DNA from 2 places in the Paraburkholderia caffeinilytica genome. Region 2 is predicted to be linked to the other one. Evidence: riboswitches for the same ligand, from Rfam matches in the RefSeq annotation. Region 2 holds a riboswitch; the other holds the start of a gene.
What was found. A riboswitch is a leader RNA that binds a small molecule or an ion and turns the genes downstream of it on or off. The one in region 2 is predicted to bind cobalamin.

Region 1 (3,540 bases), 1.1 Mb from region 2:
TTGCGGCGGAATTTCTTCGCGGATGATGGCCTCGACAGAAGCCTGCTGCGCTTCGTCGAGCAGATCCGTCTTGTTCAGAATCACCAGATCGGCCGCCGACAATTGATCTTCGAACAATTCGTGCAACGGCGATTCGTGATCGAGATTCGGATCGGCCTTGCGTTGCGCATCCACCGCGACCGGATTGTCGGCAAACTGGCCGCTTGCCGCAGCCGGGCCGTCCACCACGGTGACGACCGCGTCGACAGTGAAGCTATTCTTGATCTGCGGCCAGTTGAACGCCTGCACCAGTGGCTTCGGCAAGGCGAGACCGGACGTTTCGATCAACACGTGGTCGATCTGCTCGCGGCGCTCGACCAGCTTTTCCATCACCGGGAAAAACTCTTCCTGCACGGTGCAGCACAGGCAGCCGTTCGCGAGTTCATACAGCTGCCCTTCAGTTTCGACGCCGTTCTCATCGCAGCCGATGCCGCAACCCTTGAGGATTTCCCCGTCGATGCCGAGTTCGCCGAACTCATTGACGATCACCGCGATGCGCTTGCCGCCCGCATGCTGAAGAATGTGCCGCAGCAGCGTGGTCTTGCCGCTGCCGAGAAAGCCCGTGACGATGGTGACGGGGATCTTGCGCATTTGAGTTTGCATCGTGAGGTCGATCCTAGAAGTTGCACGTGCACGCCGGCGCATTGTCAATGTGTATAGGTCGGGCAAACGAGGCACATGCCCCAAACCACGACACTGACCAAACACGGGGACGAACAACGGCGCTGCCGGGGCAACTGAAAAACAGAAAACAGGAATGAGGTCATGAACGCCCCACCGCATCCCCGCGGTAGTCATTCTTCGTAATCTGGCCGGTATCCGGGCTGGCGAAAGCGCCGCTTCCCCTTCCCGGACGAGTGATTTCTCGCCCAGTGGTTATATGCCGACGCGGCCTTGCGCGTGGACATCGAAGCCGGCTCCGCGGCGCTGAAAAACGCACCGCTTTTCGCTTACCGTTGCGGGGGCAGCACAGGTTGACCCGGTCCATTGCAGGTGGGCACCCTGTTTCCCGTTTAACTGCATGCGCACGAGCGCGCACACGAGCACCAAAGTGCGTGCGAGTTTAGGCCCGCGACCCCCGCGCCGTCAAGGAAGCGCGGGCCGCGGCAGGGCCTTTCCGCAGTGTCGGCGCGGCCTGCCCTGTGCTATCGTATGCGCGCGTTTGGTGCCCGCATATGCGTTCGCATGTGCAGTTAAACGGGAAACAGGCCGCGCTCGCTGCGCTCAACCTGTGCTGTCCCCGCAACGGTAAGCGACCTGCGGTGCTTTCGCATCGCGCATGCGTTTTTGATGCCACTGTCTGACGAATCCGGACGGGAAGGCAAAACGCGTGAGGCCGTCAGCCCGGATACCGGCCAGACGCGGAGGCAGTGAGCGTCACGCTGCCGGCTGCCGGAATCCGCGAGGGACGGATGTGAAGGCGCAAAAAGCACGACGTAGCGCGGCCGTTGGCGTGTTCCTGTGGGAAACGCGGCGAGCGGCCCGGTTCGTCGCGCGTAATCCGTCACACCGCATGACCTCAATGTCCGCCGCCTGCGGCCTCATCAAGCCTCATCCGTTTCCGCCTGTCACGACATGGCGCTCGCCATGCACGCCGCGATGAGCCGCGCCTGGCTGATCGGCGCCGGCCCCGGCGACGTCGAGCTGATGACGCTCAAGGCGACGCGCGCGCTGGCGCAAGCCGATGTGGTGCTGGTCGACGATCTGGTGAACCCCGACGTGCTGCAGTTCGCGCGCGCCGATGCGCTGGTCGTGTACGTCGGCAAACGCGGCGGGCATCCGTCAACGCCGCAAGCCGGCATCGTCGCGCAGATGCTCGACCATCTGCAGGCGGGACGCAGTGTCGCCCGTCTGAAAGGCGGTGATCCGTTCGTGTTCGGCCGTGGCGGCGAGGAACAGCAGGCGCTGCATGCCGCCGGCATCGACGTGGACGTGATCAACGGCATCACCGCCGGAATTGCGGCGCCCGCGGCAATCGGCATTCCCGTGACGCATCGCGATCACGCGCAAGGCGTGGTGTTCGTCACCGGACACGGCGCCGGCAGCGGCGAGCCCGACTGGGCCGCACTCGCCGCCACGCGGATGACGCTGGTGGTTTACATGGGCATGCGGCGGCTCAACGAAATCGTCGACGCATTGCTCGCGGCCGGGATGAGCCCCGAAACGCCGTGCGCGGCGATCGAATCGGCTACGCGTCCCGAGCAACGGCATACGCTCGCGCGGCTCGGCGAGTTCGCGGATGCGGTCTCGCGCGCCGGACTCGGCTCGCCGGCGATCGTGGTCATTGGCGGCGTGGCGTCGCTGGCCTGGGCGCGGGATGCGATCAATGCTGATTCGGCGGGAGCGCTGGAGGCTGCGCGAGCGGCAAACGCAACTAGCCCCGCGAACCCCACGGACGTGCCATGAAAACGCTAACCGTCGGCATCGGCTGCCGTTCGCACAGCTCCGCAGAGCAAATCGAAACAGCTGTGCGTGCCGCACTCGGCTCGCACGCATTCGATGAAATCCGCACGATTGCCTCGGTCGACATCAAAGCTCACGAAACCGGCCTGGTCGAATTCTGCGCACGTCATGCACTGCCGCTGAAGCTGTTCAGCCGCGAACAGATTGCGGCGATCTCCGTCGACAATCCGTCTGCGGCCGCACGCGAGCATCTCGGCATCGACGGCGTCTGCGAACCGTGCGCCTTGCTCGCCGCAGCGACCGGATCCGATACGGCTAACGCTCCCGGTGCGGCCCTCACGCCGACATTTGCGTCGGCTGCGTCAGTTGCATCGGCTGCCTCGATTGCACCCATCGCCTCGCCTGCGTCGCTTGCACCCAATGCCTCTAACGCACGGCTACTCGTGCGCAAAACCATCCACAACGGCGTCACGGTGGCGATAGCCTCGACCACCGCCCACTCCGCCCGAGAACAGACAAACAACGGCACTCAAGAACAGGACCTCCCATGAAGACCGATCCCGAATCGCATCAACGCATGACCGAGCGCCGGCGCGAAGGCCACGAGAAAAAGCAGGCCGGCGCGACCGTCGAAAAAGGTCTGCTGATCGTCAATACCGGCACCGGCAAAGGCAAGACCACCGCCGCATTCGGCATGGCCGTGCGGGTGCTAGGCCACGGCATGCGCCTCGGCGTCGTGCAATTCATCAAGGGCGCGCTGCATACCTCGGAGCGCGACTTCCTCGGCGCGATCGCCAACTGCGACTTCGTCACGATGGGCGACGGCTACACCTGGAACACGCAGAATCGCGATGCCGACATCGCCACCGCGCGCAAAGGGTGGAACGAAGCACGCCGCATGATCGAGAGCGGCGACTATCAGATGGTGATCCTCGATGAACTGAACACCGTGCTGAAGTACGAATACCTGCCGCTCGACGAAGTGCTGTCGGTACTGAACGCGCGCGCCGACATGCTGCACGTGGTGGTGACCGGCCGTCACGCGCCGGACGCGCTCATCGAAGCCGCCGACCTCGTCACCGAAATGCGCATCGTCAA
Region 2 (3,540 bases):
GGCGCATAACATCGACGTGCTGACGAATGAAGGCATCGATGTGCGCTACGTCGTGGCGAGCCCGTCGACGTATGCCTATTTCGATGCGCAACGGCCGAATGCGCAAGGTGTGGCGGCGCCGTTCGATGCCGCGCAATGCGCCGACTTCAACCAATGGAAATACGGCATGGACAATCGGCCGCCGTACCTCGACGACCGTTCGCCGGCAGAACTCGAAGCGACTTATGTGTCGCGCCGCATTGACTACCTGGTCGGCGGCGCGGACGACGATCCGCAGCAAAGCGCGCTCGATAGAAGCTGTGCCGCCGAAGCGCAAGGTCCGCAGCGTGTCGCGCGCGCGGAAGCGTATTACCGGTACATCCAGTCGCGTCATCCGGAAGGGCTGAAGCAGCGCTTTCATATCGTGCCGGGTGTGGGTCACGATGGCGCGCGCATGCTGACATCGGTTTGCGCATTGTCGGCGATGTTCGACACCAAAGGATGCGAGCAATGAAAGGAGCGGCATGAACCGTGCTGCCACGATAAGGTCACCTTTCGAACGGCCGTGCCGACATGAACAACACCCGAATCCTCGCGGCCGCGATCGCCGCACTATCGCTCAGCGCCCTGTTGCCGTGCTGCGCGAATGCCGACGATGCGCCTGGCCCGTGCGCGTCGCTCACACGGATCGTCGCGGCGGCGCCGGACGGTTTGGCCTCGCTGACGCCGGATGACGGCCGGGGCGTCGCGCAACCCTACGGCGATGCCGGCCACCATGTCCAGCCGCGTCGCGAGCGTCGCAACTCGACCATCGAGAGCGGCGCGATCTCGATGCGCGGAAACACAGCGGGCGGCACGCCGAGCGCATGAACGATTGCGGCCCTGATGACCGGCGCGTGCGTGACGGCCGCGACATGTTGCGTATCGCGCGGTGTGCGGTTTGCTTGTGCGCCTGATGCCCAGCTTTTTGACTCGTCCGTGCCGTCGCTCGACGCATCGCCCGCTCGCCCGGTTGCCCGCTCGCTCAACGCATCGTCCAACGCATCGAGCCACCGTCCTACCCGTTTCACGACCTGATTGAACGACTCCCCGCCGTGCGCGGCAGCGTCGGGATCATGTGTCCATCCTGAGAGGTCTTGCGGCGCTTCGGCGGCGAGATCGGCGAGACGGCGGCCATGCCACAGGCCGTAGTCCATATCCGCCAGCCCGGCCTCGACCGATGCGCCTTGCCCCAAGGCTGCGGCGCCGATGCCCAAGGCCGTTGCCGTATCGCGCGCGCAAACGGCCGGGCTGACGAAAACCGCGGCGTCGTCCGGAATCGACAGACGCGCACGCGCGGCGCTTGCTTCGGCGAGGCCACGCGCGTCGAGCGGATCGTCCGCGGGGAAGCGGCCCGCGCGCATCGCCGCAGTCGATGCGTGGCTGATCAGTAACAGCCGTGTGTCCATTCAGTTCATTTCCAGAGAGGCCGGGCCGGAGCGGGACGCATGAAACGCATGCTTTGGATTGCCGGGGGCCCAAGTTTAGCGCGTAGAATAGCGTCACTGCGAAGCACGGAAGCCGGTGAGAGCCCGGCGCGGTCGCGCCACTGTAATCGGCATTCACGAGCCGAAAGCCAGACCTGAGCTTCGCACCATCCCTCTTCAATCGACTATCGGGGCGCGTTACCCCCAAGGAGATGTCCATTATGACTCACGCCGTTTTCGATCCCGCTACGCAGCCTGCTGCACAGCCCGTTGCCCAACCCACGCCGATTCCGCTGCGTGAATTGCTGCCTTGGGTCGTATTCGGCGGCTTGCTGCTGTTGCTCGCGCTCTATTTCGTCGGTGCGGAACAGGGCGCCACGTCGCTGGTGCCTGGCATGTACGTGCACGAATTCGTGCACGACGGCCGCCATCTGCTCGGCTTTCCCTGCCACTAACGGGGTCGAACATGGTCGGTAAATTGTTGGTACGCGGGATGCTTGCAGGCATCGCCGCGGGATTGCTCACGTTCGGCTTCGCCAGATTGGTGGGCGAGCCGCAGGTCGACCAAGCCATTTCCTTCGAGGAAAAGGCCGAGGCAGCCAAAGGCGAAGCGCCCGAACCTGAGCTCGTCAGCCGCGACACCCAGGCGGGCCTGGGATTGTTGACGGGCGTGGTGACGTATGGCGCCGCGTTCGGTGGGCTGTTCTCGCTGGTGTTCGCGTATGCGTACGGCCGCGCCGGCGCGTTGAGCGCGCGCGCGTTGTCCGCATGGCTGGCGCTTGGCGCGTTTATCACGCTGGTGATCGTCCCGAACATCAAGTACCCGGCGAATCCCCCTTCGGTGGGCGACCCCGAGACGATCGGAACGCGGACCGGCTTGTTCTTCCTGATGATTGCGATCTCGCTGGCCGCGATGGTGTTTTCGCTGAAGGTTCGACGCCGCGCAGCGCTGAAGCTCGGCGCGTGGAACGGCTCGATTGTGGCAGGCCTGGTGTTCGTCGCGATCATTGCTGCCGTGCAACTGTCGATGCCGACGATCAACGAAGTGCCCGCGACTTTCCCGGCGGTGCTGTTGTGGAAGTTCCGCGTCGCGGCGATCGGCATGCAGGTGGTTATGTGGACGACCGTCGGGCTGCTGTTCGGCGCTCTGGTCGAACGAAGCAAACTGCTGGTTCCCGCGAACCGCAGCGCCGCGAAGTCTGCTTACCTTTGATGGGGGGCGTGGCCGCGTAAGCCGCGGCGAAGCCGCTTTCCTGTTAGCGCAAAAGGCGTGACCGCGTAAGCCGCGGCGAAGCCGCTTTCCTGTTAGCGCAAAAGGCGTCACCGCGTAAGCAGCGGAGAAGCCGCTTTCCTGCTAGCGCAAAAGGCGTCACCGCGTAAGCAGCGGAGAAGCCGCTTTCCTGCTAGCGCAAAAGGCGTGACCGCGTAAGCCGCGGCGAAGCCGCTTTCCTGTTAGCGCAAAAGGCGTGACCGCGTAAGCCGCGGCGAAGCCGCTTTCCTGTTAGCGCAAAAGGCGTGACCGCGTAAGCGGTCACGCCGACATGCAGCGCGAGAGAAGCCAGCTACATCAAGTACTTGGCGCGCTTGCCAGAATGTTATCCACAGGCTTGCGAACATTTTCTGTGGATAAGCCAGCCCTCCGCAATGCGTCCATCCGCGCGAACCGCGTAGCCGATCATCCCTGCATTCACCCGCACCGCCAACAACAAACCGATCTGCGTCAAGCACTTAGGTGCGTAGCCCCGTTGTTATCAACAACCCTCTCCACATTTTCTGTGGATAAATTGATCCCGCGTTGTACAAGGTCCGCAAACATCTGTTCCGTTTGAACTCAACAACTTGGTTGTTGGCATACGGTCTCCGGTTGTCCGTATTCACTTTCGCTACCGCGTCGAGGGCGCGGCTCGGGAAATGCCGCTTGGAGCCTGGCCGCGTGTGAGGCTCGCCACGATCAGGCTGGAGCTTGATGAAACGAAGCTGGGCGTGCAGCGTTCCGGCGATCCGGCAGGCCAGCGCAAGCTGGTCGCGGACAAGCTGAAGGTCGAGAAGGCGCAGGTTGTCCGGCAGCAGCAGGAGCTGGCCGAACGCGAGCGGC

Region 1: another riboswitch for cobalamin. It lies ahead of cobA (uroporphyrinogen-III C-methyltransferase); the one in region 2 lies ahead of DSC91_RS12565 (CbtB domain-containing protein).

Annotation. Positions count from the first base shown of each region.
Region 1 is NZ_CP031466.1:1,695,396-1,698,935, forward strand. Features, by position in the region: gene cobW (cobalamin biosynthesis protein CobW) at 1-642, opposite strand, end outside; cobalamin riboswitch at 833-1,105, opposite strand; cobalamin riboswitch at 1,186-1,413, shown strand; gene cobA (uroporphyrinogen-III C-methyltransferase) at 1,639-2,445, shown strand; gene DSC91_RS07540 (cobalamin biosynthesis protein) at 2,442-2,993, shown strand; gene cobO (cob(I)yrinic acid a,c-diamide adenosyltransferase) at 2,990-3,540, shown strand, end outside.
Region 2 is NZ_CP031466.1:2,834,260-2,837,799, reverse strand. Features, by position in the region: gene DSC91_RS12580 (alpha/beta hydrolase) at 1-493, shown strand, start outside; partial or broken gene DSC91_RS38215 (hypothetical protein) at 553-744, shown strand; gene DSC91_RS12570 (histidine phosphatase family protein) at 735-1,427, opposite strand; adenosylcobalamin (AdoCbl) riboswitch at 1,525-1,612, shown strand; gene DSC91_RS12565 (CbtB domain-containing protein) at 1,667-1,900, shown strand; gene DSC91_RS12560 (CbtA family protein) at 1,912-2,658, shown strand; gene DSC91_RS12555 (hypothetical protein) at 3,381-3,540, shown strand, end outside.